3 regions of the Arthrobacter sp. DNA4 genome follow, and region 2 is predicted to be linked to each of the others. Evidence: riboswitches for the same ligand, from Rfam matches in the RefSeq annotation. Region 2 holds a riboswitch; each other region holds the start of a gene.

Region 1 (5,566 bases), 1.5 Mb from region 2:
CACCTTTCCGGTGACGAACTGGTGCTCCGGCTCCTGGAATACCGTGCCCACCCGCGAAATCAGCTGCTCGGCCTTCCACTTGTAGGGATCGATGCCGGCACCGCGGCTGAGGTCCAGCGTCGCGGACACTTTTCCGGACACCGGCTCAAGCAGCCCGCCGAGGGTCAGCGCGAACGTGGACTTGCCGGCGCCGTTGGCGCCGGTGATGGCAAGGGCCTGCCCGGCGCGGACCTGCGCGGCCACGCCTTCCTGGACCGGGACAGGCAGGATCTTCCGGAAGCCTTTGCGGCGGGGGCGTTCGCGGGAGACGCCCAGCTGCTCTGCGGCCAGCAGGAGGCTGCCTGCGCCGGGAGCCGGGACGGCGGCGCGGGCACGTGTGGCCGGCACGTACCCGGGTACCCAGACGCCCGCTGCGGCGAGCATGCTCCGCGCCTCCGTAAGTACTCGGTCCGGCGGCCCGTCCAGGAGCACTGCAGGATCGGCGGCGGAGCCCGGCTGCAGGACCACGATCCGGTCCACCAGGTCCTTCCAGACGGACACCCGGTGCTCCACCACCACCAGCGTCGCCCCGGTTTTGTCCAGGGAGCGGGCCACGGCGTCGCGGACCTCCAGCACGCCGTCCGGGTCCAGGTTGGCGGTGGGCTCGTCCAGCAGGATCAGTCCGGGACGCATCGCCAGGATGCCCGCCAGCGCCAGGCGCTGCTTTTGGCCGCCGGACAGGGCCGACGTCGGGTGGTCCAGCGGGAGGTGGGCGAGCCCGACGTCGGCAAGTGCCTCGTGAACGCGCGGCCAGATGGCGTCGCGGGGCACCGCAAGGTTTTCGGCGCCGAAGGCGACGTCGTCCCCCACCCGCGACAGGACCACCTGGGTCTCCGGGTCCTGCTGCATGAGACCGGCACGGCCGCGCCGTGCCCGGGGCGGGGCTCCGTCCACCAGCAGCGAACCGGACTCGTCGGCGTCGCCTGCCTCGCCGTCGTCGTTGATGTCTCCCAGGACGCCGGCCAGGGCGTGCAGCAGGGTGGACTTCCCGGCGCCGGAAGGCCCCAGCAGGAGCACCCGCTCCCCGGGGGCGATGTCCAGGTCAAGGCCGTGGACGGCGGGCTTGGCCCTTCCGGCGTGCCGCCAGCCCCATCCGCGGGCGGCGATGGCGGCAGGCCGGACCGTGCCGGAGGCGTCCTGGGAGGATGCCATCAGGAGAAGACGGGCTCCGTGGCAGCCTTGCGGGACGCGAAGGAGCCCAGCACGCCGGTGCGGGCCAGGCCGCGGGTGGCAAGCCAGGACAAAGCGCCAGCCAGGATGGCCCCGGAAAGGGTGGTCAGCACGATGTAGGCGAGCTTGTCCGCGCCGGAGTAGGCAATGTTCCAGCCCCACGGCGCAAACGAGTCATTCAGTCCGCAGAAGAACCCTGCCGCGGCGCTTACCAGCAGCGATACGGGCAGGTTGAACTTGCGGTAGACGAAGATCGCGAAAATGATTTCCGCGCCCAGGCCCTGGATGAAACCCGAGAACAGGACCGAGGCGCCGTACTGGGAACCCATCAGCAGTTCGCCGGTTGCGGCTACAGTCTCGCAGAACAGGGCGGCTCCGGGCTTGCGGATGATGAGCATGCCCAGCACCCCGGGAATCATCCAGCCGCCGGCGAGCAGTCCGGTCAGGGGCGGGTAGGCGGCGTTCATGGGGGCGGACAGTGCGGCGGCACCCTGGTCCCATGCCCAGAAGATGACGCCGCCCGCGATGGCCACCAGCGCGGCGACGACGATGTCCACGACGCGCCAGGACTTACTGGTGGTCTTCTTGATTGCTGCAGTGCTCATGTGATCCTCCTGGGAAACAGGAGGGGAAAGTGGACCCGGGTGCAGGCCTGTGGCCGTGCATCCGCGACACTTTGAGAACTCGACTCCCTTGCGCCGGTACTAACCGGATCAGGTTCGAGGGTCTGCGGCTGTCCGCACTCTCAGCGCCCACCTGCGGTGCCCGGCCTGTGCCAGGATGCCCGACGGCGGCGCTCCCCTGTCGTTTTTAGTGTTGCTTGTGGTTGGGTAACGCTGTCTATTTTGCCCAGTTGGGCGTGGTCAAGTTTACACCTGGCAGGAGTAGATTGAGGGCCATGACCGCCAATCCACCGGATGTAACCGGGTTCGATCCTGATTCCAGCGACGCCCAGCCGGAGGGCTCACTGGAGGCGCAGATTGCCCGCATCGAGGCAGAGGTCCGTGAGCTCCAGTTCCCCGGCTTCTCGCTGGATGATTCGTTGAACCTGGGCCTGCTCCTCGTTGAACTGGGCAAGGAGCGGTCATTGCCCATCGCCATCGACATCGCCAAGGGTGACCAGGTGCTGTTCCATGTCGCACTTCCGGGCGCCACGCCCGACAACGGCCACTGGATCCGGGCCAAGCAGCGCACTGCCCTGCGGTACGAGGTGCCCTCCCTCCTGGTGGGACTGCGCGGCCGGCTGGGCGGCGGCCGGATCGAGGACAACGCCTGGTTCGACCAGTCCCGCTATGCGGCACACGGGGGCGCGTTTCCGATCCAGGTCACGGGCGTTGGTGTGGTGGCTTCCGTGGCGGTGTCCGGCTTGCCGCAGCTTCAGGACCACGAACTGGCGGTGGAGGCACTGCGCGACATCCTGGGTTCGGCTCTGGACGAGTAGCGCCGGTTGACCCGGCGCAGCGGGACACGCACCGGTACTTGCCAAGCGGCCCCGGGCTGCTTAGCTTTTATTAGTAATCATGCTTACTATGTTGTCCCCCGGGGTACGACCACCACAGGGAATGGGAGCACCATCGGCGGCCGTTCCCCGAACCGGCGCGGCAACCAAGGAGCACCATGAGAATCCCGGACACCAGAGGTCCCATCAGCAGCGCCCTCTTTGCGGCCCTGTCCAAGGCCCCTGATGCTGCCACTCCGGAGCTGGACGGGCTGTACCGGCTGGTGGCGGCGCAGGTGGCGGGTACCGGTGACATCATTGCCGACGAAGACATCCAGCTGTCACTCTTTTGCCTGTACGAACTGCACTACTCGGGCCTGGACGGGGTCAGCGACGCTTGGGAGTGGGAACCGGCCCTGATCAGGGTCCGGCGACTGATCGAAGAACCCTTTGAAGCCGCCCTTCGCGCCGCCGCACGCCAAACCGCCGGTAATGTCGAACTGCCCGCCGGGATTGCCATGACCAGCGATGCCGTGGCCGACGTCCTTTTCGGCCTCGCCGCTATGGACACCGGCCCGAGCGTTTCCCGCTTCGTGGCACGGAAGGCAAGCCTGGAGCAGCTCAAAGAGTTCCTGATCCACAAATCCGTGTACCAGTTGAAGGAAGCGGATCCGCACACCTGGGCCATTCCGCGGCTATCCGGCCGGGCCAAGGCTGCCCTCGTGGAAATCCAGGCCGACGAATACGGCGGCGGCAGGCCGGAGCGGATGCACAGTGCGCTGTTTGCCCGGACCATGCGCGGGCTGGGCCTGGACGACAGGTACGGCGCCTACATCGATACCATCCCCGCCGTCTCCCTCGCGTCCGTGAACCTCATGTCGCTGTGCGGCCTGAACCGGCGGCTGCGCGGGGCCATCACCGGCCACCTGGCCATGTACGAAATGACCTCTTCCCAGCCCAACCGTTTCTACGGCAACGGATTCCGCCGGCATGGTTTCGCCGCAGACGTCACCCACTATTTCGATGAGCACGTGGAAGCCGACGCGGTGCATGAACAGATTGCCGGGCGGGACCTTGCCGGCGGCCTGGTTGAGGCTGAGCCTGGCCTCCTTGAGGACGTCCTGTTCGGTGCCACGGCCGTTATGGCCATCGACAGCCGCGTCTCCGGCCACTTGATGTCCTCCTGGGAAGCCGGGCAAACCTCGCTTCGGGCGGCCGTGCCGGCGGCAGCGTGACAGGCTGGTCCCCCGCGGAGGCGTCCCCGGGTTTTGTGGCACACGACGCGGAATACGTCCTTCCCCTGCGCTGGACCGGGGACTCGGGCCTCGCCGAGTTGTCGGGTTACCTTCACCGCTTGGTGGGCTGGATGCCCGTCATAGTAGTGGACGGGTCCGAGGAAAACCTCTTCGACCGCCACCGTGCCGCGTTTCCCGGCGGGGTCCGCCACATCCGCCCGGACCTGGTAAGCCGCACCGGCACCGGCAACGGCAAGGTGGCAGGGGTGATGACCGGTGCCAGCACCTCACGTGCGGAGTTCCTCGTCATCGCCGACGACGACGTCCGCTACACGCGCGAGTCCCTCGCCGCCGTCGTGCACTATCTCAAGTCCGCGGACGTGGTGCGGCCGCAAAACTACTTCGCTCCCCTTCCCTGGCACGCCCGCTGGGATACGGCCAGGACGCTGCTCAACCGCGCCTGGTCTGCCGACTACCCGGGGACGCTCGGGGTACGCCGGAGCGCCCTACTGGCCACCGGGGGCTACGCAGGCGTGCTGTTTGAAAACCTGGAGCTCATCCGGACCATCAAGGCGGCCGGCGGAAGCGAGCGGATCCTTCCGGACCTGTTCGTGGCACGCCGGCCGCCAACTGCCCGGCACTTCCTGCGCCAGCGTGTGCGGCAGGCCTACGACGACTTGGCCCAGCCGCGGCGGCTGGCCGCGGAGCTTGCCCTGCTGCCTGCAGCCGCCGGCGCCGCCCTCCTCCCTGCAAGGGCACGGCGGGCGGCCATCGCGTTGCTCGCCGGAGCAGCTGTGGCCTGCGCAGAAATCGGACGACGACGGCACAACGGGAGCGCCGTCTTTCCCGCCTCGGCAGCATGGTTTGCGCCCTTCTGGGCAGCTGAGCGGGCGGTCTGCGTGTGGCTTGCGCTTGCTTTCAGGTGGAGCGGCGGCATGCCGTATGCAGGCAGAAAGCTCAGGACCGCGGCGCACTCCGAGGCAAAGCTCCTGCTGCTCCACGGCGGCAAGCTCCCACACAACCCAGCAGGCCAGGAAGCCAGAAAGCCGGAAACAACGATGAATGCGGTGCAGGCATGAACCCCGAACAGCATGGAACACGAACAGACGCGGACCAGGAATCCGCCGCCAGCTCGATCGTGGTGTGCCCGGATGGTCCCCTCATTGTCAGGGGTGAGTTCGAGATCGTTACCCCTTCCGGCGACGCCGTGCCCAGGGAGCGCAGGACCGTCGCCTTGTGCCGGTGCGGGGCCTCCGCCATCAAGCCCTATTGCGACGGCACGCACAAGATGATCAAGTTCCGCTCCGAACCCCCGGCCGGGAAGCCCCCTGCCTGATCCCCAAAGCCGGCCGCCGGCCACGCCCTGCCCGGACCAGCCCGGGTGTGAGGCTAGGCTGGGGGCAGTCCGTTTTCCGCCCGCAAGGAGTACCAGCAATGAACCTTCTCATCAAACTGCTCGGGACCGCCGTGAGCCTCGGCGCAGGCCTGGCCGGCACCAAGCTGGTTAACACCATCTGGGAAAAGACCACGGGGCAGAAAGCACCCACCGGCAAGAACGAGGACGTCCCCACCAGCCTCCGCTCTGCTTTGACCTTCGCGCTGATCTCAGCGTCTGTGAGTGCCATCATCCAGGTCCTGGCAAACCGCGGCACCCAGCGCGCCATCACCCGGTTCGCCAAGAGCC
Region 2 (5,566 bases):
GAATCGCGACCGTTGCGAGTGGAGCTCGCGCCCTTTTTATGTGCCATCTGAAATGCCTGCCTCTAAATTCTGGGGAATCTGTTGAAATACCTGAACAGTAACCGGTGGTTACTTGATGCCGGTGATCTTGACCTTGGTCAGTTCCTGGCGGTGACCCTGGCGCTTCTTGTAGCCGGTCTTGTTCTTGAACTTCTGGATGACAATCTTAGGACCACGCAGGTCCTGGAGGATTTCAGCCGTAACAGTTACCTTGGCCAGGTCAGCGGCGGCGGAGGTGACCTTGTCACCATCAACCAGGAGCAGTGCGGGCAGCTCGATGGTGCTGCTTACTCCACCGGCGACGCGGTTCAGGGTAACGAAGTCTCCAACGGAAACCTTCTCTTGGCGGCCGCCTGCGCGGACAATCGCGTACACCACTTGGGAACTCACTTCTCTCGACGTTTATTACAAAATTTGCGTGCGGAGCCGACTCGGAAAAGCCAGGATTCTCGCTGTGCCTCAACGCCGTGGGGTCATAACCCAAGTGTTGGCGTAAGCACCGAAGATCCAGAATACGCTAAATCCATCTACGGCCGCAAATGAGGCTGGTTCCGGCGGCCCGGCTGTGGTAGTAACCACACCCCGACAAGCTGCACCGCAACCATGCCCCTCCATGATAGCGGCGGTGCTGCCCGAAGGGGTCAGGAATGCAGCCTCGGCGCGTCGAAGAATTCCACTTCCAGGCGGCAGGACTGCTTGAACGCGGTCACCATCGCCGCCCGTTCGTGGTCGGAGGCCTTCCGCCCCGCCGCGTCCACAATGGCGATGGCCCGCCGGGTGGCTTCGGCGAAGCCCTCGTCGGCGTAGGTCCGGAGCCAGGCCGCGTAGGCGTGGCCGTCGGGCTCTCCCGAGGCAAGGAACTGGGCGTGCAGCTTTTCCCCGACCTCGGCGTAGAGCCAGAAACAGGGCAGGACTGCGGCGGCCAGGACGGCGTAACTGCCCGACGCCGACGCTGCGGTGAGGTGGTCAACATACGCCTTGGTGACGGGGCCAAGTCCGCCCTGGGCAGGGCGGGTGCTGAGCCATGAGCGGTGCAGCTCCGACTCCACTTCCAGGCACTGCTGCGAGGATCCCGCCCAGAACAGCTGCTCCGCTTCGGACGGGGCCAGGGCACTCGCCCGGGCGAGGACCCGGGAGTAGCCGTTCAGGTACAGGGCGTCCTGCGCCAGGTAGTAGGCAAAGTCCTTCTCGGCAAGGTCTCCGGAGGCCAGGCCGCGGATGAAGTCCAGGGCGTAGATGTCCGTCAGGTCCTGCTGCGCTTCCGTCCACAGCCGGGCAGCGAAGGCGCCTTCCGCGAGGGCCGGCCGCACATGGTGGAAATGGTGCACGGGGCCGTTTCCCCGGCCCACCTCGAGCTGCTCCGAGTTCTCAAGGGCGCCGGTCAGCCATGGCTTGACCGTCAGGAGCGATGCCTCCCAGTCGCCAAGGCGTGCCTGGACGGTGGCCATCGCGGAGGACAGGGAGCAGCCGGTGCCGTGGCTGTTGCGGGTGGAAATTCGTTTGCCGTGCACTTCCACCACTTCCTGCGACATGAGGCCGGCCGTGTTGACCAGCGCGTCCGGGCAGTCTGCACCTGCGAGGTGGCCACCCTTGACCAGCACGGTGGCCCCGGTGGCATCGGCAAGGCGCCTCCCCTGGTCCAGCGCCGCCGTCCAGGTCCCGGCAGGCTCCCCGCCCACCAGCATGGCAAGCTCCGGGAGGTTGGGAGTGATGAGGTGCGCCAGCGGCAGCAGTTCGCGGAGGGCAGCCTCAGCGGATTCCTTCAGCAGCCGGTCACCACTGGTGGCCACCATCACCGGGTCGAGGACCACGACGGCGGGGCGGACCTTCTCCAGCCATTGCCGGACAGTGCGGATGACGCTCTCGTCGCCCAGCATGCCGATCTTGACCGCGTCGATGGAGATATCGTCGCTGACCGCGTCCAGTTGTTCGGCCAGGAAAGCGGCCGGAGGAACGTGGACAGCCTGCACGCCACGGGTGTTCTGTGCCGTCAGGGCGGTGATGGCAGCCATGCCATATCCGCCGTGGGCAGCAATGCTTTTGAGGTCGGCCTGGATGCCGGCGCCACCGGACGGGTCGGAGCCCGCGATCGAGAGGACCCGCGGGACGTCCCGGCCCAAGGGCAGCGCGGTGGGGACGCCGGAGGCGGCAGGCAGGGGCACGGAAAGGGTCGAAGACAAGAGACATCCCTTCGCCGGTACTAGCCGGACAGGTTCAACGGGTCTGGATCTCAGCCGGCCTTCTGCGCGGCACCCCGTGTCGGTTTCCACCCTAGCCCGTAGGCCGCATCAGGAAAAAGGATGACAGCACCCGGTTCAAGGGAAAAACAACCTCCCGGCAGCAGAAATCCCCGCCACACGGACGATTCCCCCGGTACTTCCCGGGGGAATCGTCCGCAGGACGGGGATTCCTTACTGCGCGGCCGTCCGTTTGACCGGAAACTCCTGTACCTAGAGCTCCGAGGCAGGCACACCCACGCCGAGGATGATGGGCTCCTCAGGCGCCTTGCCCGGTTCCGCCGGCGCCAGCTGGGGCTTCACGGGTTCAGGAGCCTTGGCTGCGTGCGAATGGCCCGCGCCTGCCGCGTGGACGTTTTCGTGTTGCTGGACGGCGGTCTCGTTGGCGGCACCCTGCGCACGGCTGGCGGCACGGTGGCGCCGCGGCCTGCGTTGCCGCGACTGCTCCAGCGTGTGGTCGGAGTAGTCCTTCCCGGCTGCAGCTTCCGTTGCGGCGGAGCGCGCTTCCGCTCCCCCGTCGTCGTGCTGCCGTTCCGGCGCCACAGTTTCCGGCACCTTCACGGCTTCCGCGGTCTTGGCAGGCGCGTTCTCCACAGGGGAAGCCGGCTGGCCGAGGTGGGCGAACGCTTCCGCAAGCCGGTCCAGGGTAAGGGCAGGCTGGGGATGCTGTTCCTCAGCGTGCTCCACGAACGGAAGCGGGACTTCCTCGCCGCCGAACGTCAGGACAGCTGCAGGACGTGCCGGGGCGTCGGCGTCGTGCTTCTCCTCGACGGGCGCCGGCGCAGGCTCCACAGAAGGCACCTGCCGGGCTGCCGCCACCTCGTCGTCATGCAGGTGGGCCGCGTGGGCCGCAGCGGCAATGTTCGCCAGGGCAAGCCTGGTTGCCTCCGCCTTGGCGTGCCGCTCGGCGTCCGACGGGTCCGGCTGGACCGTGTGCACATGGACGGCAGGTGCCGGGGCCGCTTCGGGCTGCTGCCCGCCGCGTCCGCGCCGCCGCTTGCGTTCGGGACGCACGCCGGGCTGGGCATTGTCGCTCCGCTGCCCTTCCGGACGGGCTTCCGTGCGGGTCTCGGGCCGGTTGTCGGTGCGCTGGACGTGGTGCTCGGCCGCAACGATGGTGGCGCGGCGGTGCTCCACGGGGTCGTCGTGGGTCACAACGCCACGGCCGGCGCAGGCCTCGCACTGCTCGCCAAATACTTCCAGCAGTCCGGTACCCATGCGCTTGCGGGTCATCTGGACCAGGCCGAGTGAGGTGACCTCGGCCACCTGGTGCTTGGTCCGGTCACGGCCCAGGCACTCCACCAGGCGGCGCAGGACCAGGTCGCGGTTGGATTCGAGCACCATGTCGATGAAGTCGATGACGATGATGCCGCCGATGTCGCGGAGCCTCAGCTGGCGCACCACTTCCTCGGCTGCCTCGAGGTTGTTCTTGGTGACGGTTTCCTCGAGGTTGCCGCCGCTGCCGGTGAACTTGCCCGTGTTGACGTCCACCACGGTCATCGCCTCGGTACGGTCGATCACCAGGGAGCCGCCGGAGGGCAGGAAGACCTTCCGTTCAAGTGCCTTGTGGATCTGCTCGTCGATGCGCCAGGCGGCGAAGATGTCCTGGTCCTTGGTCCACTTCTCAAGGCGGCCCACAAGGTCCGGCGCCACGTAGGTGACGTAGGCCTCGATGGTGTCCCAGGCTTCCTCACCGGAAACGATGAGCTTGGAGAAGTCCTCGTTGAAGACGTCGCGGACCACCTTGATGGTGAGATCGGGTTCGCCGTAGAGCAGCTCGGGGGCCAGGATCTTGGTGGACGCGGACTGGCTTTCGATGCCTTCCCACTGGGCGCGCAGCCTGTTGATGTCGTGCGTCAGCTCTTCCTCGGAAGCGCCCTCGGCCGCGGTGCGGACAATGACGCCGGCGTGTTCGGGCAGCCGGTCCTTGAGGATGCGCTTGAGCCGGTTGCGTTCGACGTCGGGCAGCTTGCGGGAGATGCCGGTCATGGAGCCGCCGGGTACGTACACCAGGTAACGGCCGGGCAGGGAGATCTGGCTGGTGAGGCGGGCGCCCTTGTGTCCCACCGGGTCCTTGGTCACCTGGACCAGGACGGTATCACCGGATTTCAGCGCGTTTTCGATGCGGCGCTGCTTGCCCTCGAGGTTCACGGCTTCCCAGTTGACCTCACCTGCGTACAGGACGGCGTTGCGGCCGCGCCCGATGTCCACGAATGCGGCCTCCATGGACGGCAGCACATTCTGGACCTTGCCCAGGTACACGTTGCCGATCAGCGAGTCCTGCTGGGTCTTGGACACGAAGTGTTCGGCCAGGACACCGTCTTCGAGGACGGCGATCTGGATTCTGTCGTCGCGCTGGCGGACGATCATCTGCCGGTCCACGGACTCCCGGCGCGCCAGGAACTCGGCCTCGGTGATGACCGTACGGCGCCGGCCGGTGTCGCGGGATTCGCGGCGGCGCTGCTTCTTGGCCTCCAGGCGGGTGGAGCCCTTCACGCTGGTCACGCGGTTGCTCACGGGTGCTTCACTGACGGCACGCGGGGCACGGACCCTGGTCACCGTGTTGGGCGGGTCGTCATCCCCGCCGCCCGTGAGCTCAAGGTCCTGGTCCCCGCGGCGGCGGCGCCGCCGGCGGCGGGAGGTTACACCGTCCTCGAGCTGGCCGTCGGTATCCTCGTCAGCCCCGTCCTCGGCGTCAGCCTCATCGCTGCCGTCCTCGTTGTCCTCTTCCGTCCTGTCGCCAATGCGGCTGCGGCCCCTGCGGCCACGGCTGCGGCGCCGGCGGCGGCTGGAGGAATCGTCGGTGTCTTCGGTTTCTTCCTCGTCAGGCTCCTCCGCGGCGGGAGCGGCGGGACGGACCACGGTGCTGAGGTCCGGTGCCTGGAAGAGCACCGACGTCGGGGACGCCGGTTCCAGGAAGAGGGAGCCAAACGGGCTGGCGGCGGCCCCGCCGTCCTTCGTTCCAGCGGCGTCGGGCGCCTGCTCCTGCCGGGCGGCCTCCGGTGCGGCGGCAGCGGCGGGTGCGGCGGGTGCGGCGGCGGGCTCCTGGGCTTCCGGTTTCTGGGCAGCGGGTTCCTTGGCTTCGGGCTCCTGCGCCTGCTCCACATTCTGCGCTGCGGCCTGGTCCGCGGCTTCGGGCACCACGGCTTCGGGCCCGGCCGCTTCCGGCGCCACTTCGGCGGCGGCTGCCGAGTCCGTCTCCGGTGCGGAAACCGGCGAGGCAGCCTTACGGGTAGCTACCCGACGGCGGCGGACCGGCTTGGTTTCGGCATCTGCCATTGTGTCCGGAG
Region 3 (5,566 bases), 420 kb from region 2:
GCGGGCTTCGGCTACCTGCCGGGGACCACCTGGCTTCCGTGGGTCCTGCCCATTGTCGTCGGAGTAGCTGCAGCCGTCGCCGCCGTCGTCTACCTGGGCCGTACCCGTGCGCGCCGGGACACGGAGCGGCTGACTGTCATTCTGCGGCGCTGACCGCCGGCAGGTCAGTAAATACGCGTGTGGCCACCACCCATCCGGGTGGTGGCCACACCTGTCTCACGGTGGGGTCAGAGGAACTCCGCCCGGCCCTCCATCGCGGACGAGGCAAGGGCGTGCTCCCGGCGAGGGATGCGCCCGGCGGCCCTGGCCATCCTGCCGGAGATCACTGCATGCTTGAACGCCTCGCCCATGAGCGCGGGGTTCTGGGCCCGCGTCACTGCCGTGGCCAGCAGGACGGCGTCGCAACCCAGCTCCATGGCCAGCGCGGCGTCTGACGCCGTGCCGATCCCCGCGTCCAAAACCACCGGCACCGAGGCGCGGGAAACGATGAGCTCGATGTTGTGCGGGTTCAGGATTCCCAGTCCGGTGCCGATCGGGGCGCCCAGCGGCATGACGGCCGTGGCGCCGAGGTTCTCCAGCCGCAGCGCAAGCACGGGGTCGTCATTCGTGTAGGCGAAGACCTTGAACCCCCGGTTGACCAGCTGCTCCGTGGCGTCCACGAGCTCCACGGCGTCCGGCAGGAGGGTCTGCTCGTCCGCGATGACCTCCAGTTTCACCCAGTCGGTCTCCAGAGCCTCCCGGGCAAGTTCCGCAGTAAGGACCGCGTCCCTGGCCGTGAAGCAGCCGGCAGTGTTGGGCAGCACGCGGATCCCATGGTCCACCAGCAGCTGGAACAGCGACCCGGTTTCAGCCGTGGAGTACCGCCGCATGGCCACTGTGGTCAGGGCGGTGCCGGAGGCCAGCAGCGCTGCGCCCAGGCCGTCCAGGCTGGGTGCCCCGCCCGTGCCCATGATGAGCCGGGATCCGAGGGCGACGCCGTCAATCACCAGGGCGTCGGCGGCACCCGCGTTTCCGGCGGGGTTGATGGTGTTGGTTTCGGTCATGGCGTCAGCCTCCCTGTACTGCAGTGACAAGTTCAATATCGTCGCCCTCGGCGAGCGCGGTGGCGAACCATTGGCTGCGCGGCACCACCTGGGCATTATGCGCGACGGCGACGCCCAGTTTCCCGCCGTCCGTCGCCTGTCCGTTGGGTGCCAGCGGGCGCCCGGTGACCTGGCTGACGAGCGTGGTGATGGAGGCGCCGTCGGCCACCTCGTGCGTATTTCCGTTCAGGGTGATGTTCACGCTGTCTCCTTGATGTGGGGTGTGGTGGCGGCTGCCGCCGGCCGGGAGAACCGCTCCGGGCTGAAGGGCGCCCAGCGGGAATCGGATGTACCGTCCAGCAGCGCCGTGCAGATGGCGGCTGCGGCGGGTGTGAGCAGGACGCCGTGCCGGAAGAACCCGGTGGCGATGATGAGTCCCGGGACGTGCCCGTCGGCAGGGTTTCCGGACCCCGGATCCACCCGCACGCGGCCCAGCAGGGGCGCGTTGTCAGGGGTACCGGGGCGGGCCCGGGCGGTGCACTCGAGCAGTTCCAGTTCGGCGACGGCGGGCACCAGCGCCTGCGCGTCCCGCAGCAGCTGGTAGACGCCTCCGGCGCTCACGGCATCGGAGAGCGCGTCCTCGCGCTGGGTTGCCCCTATCACCACGGTTCCGTCCTGCCGGGGGACGATGTAGACGGGGACGCCGTGAACCAGGCCGCGCACCGTGGAGGTCACCAGGGGCTGGAGGTGCTGCGGAACGGCGAGGCGGAGGATGTCCCCGTGGACTGGGCGCAGTGGCAGGTCGAGGCCGTCGGGCAGGCCCCCAAGGTCCCCTGCCTGCAGGCCGTTGGCCACGATGGTTTCCGCCGCCAGGACGGTGCCGCCGCCGGCGAGGCTGGCACCGGTAACCGTTCCGCCCTCCCACAGCAGGCCGGCGGCCCGGTCGGGTACGGCATACCCGTCCACCGCTCCGGCGGCGGCCAGCTCCGGGGACCTAAGAGCAGCGCCCGCGAGGGCCAGCCGCAGGGCTGCCACCAGGCGCCGGGGATCCACCTGGTGGTCTGCGGGTGTGTCCAGGGCGCAGGCGATGGCGGGACTGAGCAGCGGTTCGCGTTTGCGGGCTTCGCGCACGGCCAGGGGCTCCACCCCCAGTCCGTTGGCCTGTTGTACCGCGCGGAGGTCCATCAGCGCGCGGCGGTCCGCGGCGTCGGCACCCACGGCGAGTGTCGGCGTCGTCAGGTATCCACAATCCGCCCCCGTCGCGCCGGCGATCCCCGCGGCGAACCCGGGCCAGCGGGACGATGCCTCAAGCATCAGTTCCAGGAGGTCCTCCTCCTGGTAGTGAAGTTCGCTGACCGGGGCAAGCATGCCCGCGGCGGCCCAGCTGGCACCGTTTCCGGGTGCGTCATCGATCAGGGCAACGGAGCGTCCGGAACGCTGCGCCTCCCAGGCGATGCCATGGCCCACCACTCCCCCGCCGATGACGGCGACGTCGGCCCGGACGGTGGACTGGATGCCGGTATGGGCGGGCCCGGGGACATTGTCAACGGGGTTGCGCATGTGGTTCCTTCCCTACGCCGGCATTAACCGGATCAGGTCAAGCGGTCGGCTCTGACGCCCTCTCAGCCCGGCGCTTTGTGACAGCTGCCGCAGGCTCCCGCAGTACCTGCCCAGTTTAGAGGAACTAGGCTTGCAGGCATGAATGTGTCCGCCTCATCCCTGCCCGCCGCCCCCACGCTCCAGCCACCGCGGCCCTCACCGCCGAAGTTGCCAACGCCCCACAGCGACGCCCTCAAGGCAACCCGCCTGTACCTCTGCACCGACGCACGGACGGCGCGCGGCGATTTCGCGGAGTTCGTTGACGCCGCGTTTGCCGGCGGCGTGGACATCATCCAGCTGCGCGACAAGACCATCGAGGCCGCAGAGGAACTGGACCTCCTGGCGGTCCTGAAGGAAACAGCGGTACGCCACGGCCGGCTCTGGGCCGTCAACGACCGTGCGGACATCGCCGTGCTGTCCGGGGCACCGGTGTTCCACATTGGCCAGAAGGACCTTCCGCTGCCGGCAGCACGGACGCTGGTCAACGGAAACGCGGCCATTGGACTCTCCAGCCACACCACCGACCAGGTGGACGCCGCCTTGGCCGCAACGGTTGGGCCGTCAGGGCTGGACTATTTCTGCGTGGGTCCGGTCTGGGCCACACCCACCAAACCCGGCAGGGCCGCCGTCGGCCCTGAACTGGTGACATATGCCGCCGAAGCCTCCCGGCAGGCCGGAGATCCCGTGCCGTGGTTTGCCATCGGCGGCATCGACCACGGAAACGTCCGGGACGTGGTGGAGGCGGGTGCCGGCAGGATCGTGGTGGTCCGCGCCATCACGGAGGCACCCGACCCCGCGGCCGCCGCCGCCTCCCTGCTCGACGCGCTGGACGGCACCGGCTCCTGAGCCTGCTTAATTCCGGGACTTGGGGATACGCTGATTTTTGTGTCACATCATCGGTTGGCCCCCAACGTCCATGACCACAAGAACGCCCTGGAAGAGGCGCTGGGCCTGCTGCGGACGGAACTTGAACTGCCGGGGCCGTACCCCGCCGAAGCAGTGGAAGACGCCCGGGCCGCCATCGCGGCGCTGAAACTGCCGTCCTACGACCTGACCGCCGTCGAGTTCGTGACCATCGATCCGGCGTCCTCCACGGACCTGGACCAGGCAGTGTTCATCGAACGGGACGGAAACGGCTACCGGGTCATGTACGCCATCGCCGACGTTCCGGCGTTCGTTGCTCCGGGCGGCCCGCTGGACGCCGAAACCCGGCGCCGCGGACAGACGTTCTACGCCCCGGACGGCCGGATCCCGCTGCACCCCGAGGTGATCAGCGAGGGCGCCGGAAGCCTGTTGCCCGGCCAGGAGTGTTCGGCTTTCGTCTGGGACTTCACGCTCGACGGCGACGCGACAGTGCTGTCCGTGGGCGTCCGGCGGGCGCGGGTCATCAGCCGTGACAAGCTCAGCTACAAAGGCGCCCAGGCCGATCTTGACGCCGGGACTGCCTCGCCCGTGCTGGGGCTGCTCCGCGAGGTGGGGCTGAAGCGGGTGGCGCTGGAACGGGCACGCGGGGGCGCCAGCCTGAACATGCCTGAGCAGGAGATCGTCCAGTTGCCCGACGGCGGCTACCGGATCGACGCTGTTCCGCAGCTTCCCGTGGAGGACTGGAATGCGCAGATTTCCCTGATGACCGGAATGGCCGCCGCACAGCTCATGCTGGAGGGCAAAGTGGGCATCCTGCGCACCATGCCCGCACCGGATGAACGGTCCCTGCGGCATTTCCGGCTGCAGACCGAGGTGCTGGGCAGGCCGTGGGACGGGGAAGTCAGCTACGGCGAGTACCTCCGGTCGCTCGATCCCACCGATCCCCGGCAGCTGGCCATCATGCACTCAGCCGGCATGCTGTTCCGTGGCGCGTCCTACACCGCCTTCGATGGCACTGTCCCCGAAGACGGCATCCAGTCGGCCATCGGCGCCGCCTACGCCCACACCACCGCGCCGCTGCGCCGCCTGGTGGACCGCTTCGTGCTGGTCATCTGCGAGGCCCTGAGCAACGGCGGCAACGTCCCCGGCTGGGCGCGGGAGGCCCTGCCGCTGCTCCCGGGCATCATGGCGGGATCGGACCAGCTGGCCTCCCGAATGGAACGCCTGGCCCTGGATACCGTGGAAGCGGCGCTGCTGCTGAACCACATCGGGCAGGAGTTTGATGCCATCGTCATTTCCGGATCCAAGCCGCAAAACGGAAACGGCAACGGAAACGGCAAGAATGGAAACGGGAACGGGAAGAACGGCAACGGCAACGGAAATTCGGGGATCATCCAGATCGCCGAACCTGCGGTGACTGCACGCTGCGCGGGCGAACTGGAGTCCGGCACCAAGGTCCGCGTCCGGCTGGTTTCCTCGGACATCACCACCCGGCAGATCCACTTCGAACTCGTTTCCTGAGAGGCCGGCGGGCGCCCCTGGCGGCCCGAAACCGTGTTTCCGCGCCCGTACGGCTAGACTGGAGGGGTAGAACTGGATGCCCGGTCGTTGATTTCCTTGATTTGAAACCAACAAGCCCGCCCCTACGCGATCTTGAGATTTACCCGTTGGTCACCAGTGCCAGCATTTAGATAGCCCGCGATCGGCTTCCACTGGAATCGCTTGCGCGCCTGAGCGTGCTCCGGAGCGGCCAGCCTTGGCCGGCCCGTTGAGCAGGCAGCGCCATTGCCCAAATGAATAAGGAAACTCCCCTGTGAGTGAATTGCATACCCACCAGCTCCTGAGCGATGAGTCCGGCACGGAAACCATCGAGCCGGAAGAAACCATCATCTCCGACGAGACGCCGCACGAGATCGCGGAGAAGTCCTTCGCCGACTACAACGTCCGCGCAGACATCGTCGAATCCCTGGCCGACGCCGGCATCACCCACCCCTTCCCCATCCAGGCCATGACCCTGCCGGTCGCCCTGGGCGGCCACGACATCATCGGCCAGGCCAAGACCGGTACCGGCAAGACCCTGG

Evidence for each region. A riboswitch is a leader RNA that binds a small molecule or an ion and turns the genes downstream of it on or off. The one in region 2 is predicted to bind thiamine pyrophosphate.
Region 1: linked by a shared signal. The riboswitch ahead of NMQ03_RS19310 (ECF transporter S component) and the one ahead of thiD (bifunctional hydroxymethylpyrimidine kinase/phosphomethylpyrimidine kinase) in region 2 are both predicted to bind thiamine pyrophosphate.
Region 3: linked by a shared signal. The riboswitch ahead of NMQ03_RS14185 (FAD-dependent oxidoreductase) and the one ahead of thiD (bifunctional hydroxymethylpyrimidine kinase/phosphomethylpyrimidine kinase) in region 2 are both predicted to bind thiamine pyrophosphate.

The regions. Positions count from the first base shown of each region.
Region 1 covers NZ_CP101466.1:4,165,243-4,170,808, forward strand. Annotated here, with positions in the region: gene NMQ03_RS19305 (ABC transporter ATP-binding protein) at 1-1,191, opposite strand, end outside; gene NMQ03_RS19310 (ECF transporter S component) at 1,191-1,814, opposite strand; TPP riboswitch at 1,882-2,022, opposite strand; gene NMQ03_RS19315 (heme-degrading domain-containing protein) at 2,108-2,650, shown strand; gene NMQ03_RS19320 (iron-containing redox enzyme family protein) at 2,827-3,882, shown strand; gene NMQ03_RS19325 (glycosyltransferase family 2 protein) at 3,918-4,961, shown strand; gene NMQ03_RS19330 (CDGSH iron-sulfur domain-containing protein) at 4,958-5,218, shown strand; gene NMQ03_RS19335 (DUF4235 domain-containing protein) at 5,317-5,566, shown strand, end outside.
Region 2 covers NZ_CP101466.1:2,670,199-2,675,764, forward strand. Annotated here, with positions in the region: gene rpmA (50S ribosomal protein L27) at 1-47, opposite strand, end outside; gene rplU (50S ribosomal protein L21) at 109-417, opposite strand; gene thiD (bifunctional hydroxymethylpyrimidine kinase/phosphomethylpyrimidine kinase) at 681-2,201, opposite strand; TPP riboswitch at 2,209-2,306, opposite strand; gene NMQ03_RS12285 (Rne/Rng family ribonuclease) at 2,490-5,566, opposite strand, start outside.
Region 3 covers NZ_CP101466.1:3,091,132-3,096,697, forward strand. Annotated here, with positions in the region: gene NMQ03_RS14170 (hypothetical protein) at 1-153, shown strand, start outside; gene NMQ03_RS14175 (thiazole synthase) at 228-1,043, opposite strand; gene thiS (sulfur carrier protein ThiS) at 1,048-1,284, opposite strand; gene NMQ03_RS14185 (FAD-dependent oxidoreductase) at 1,281-2,582, opposite strand; TPP riboswitch at 2,575-2,693, opposite strand; gene thiE (thiamine phosphate synthase) at 2,721-3,467, shown strand; gene NMQ03_RS14195 (RNB domain-containing ribonuclease) at 3,507-5,006, shown strand; gene NMQ03_RS14200 (DEAD/DEAH box helicase) at 5,299-5,566, shown strand, end outside.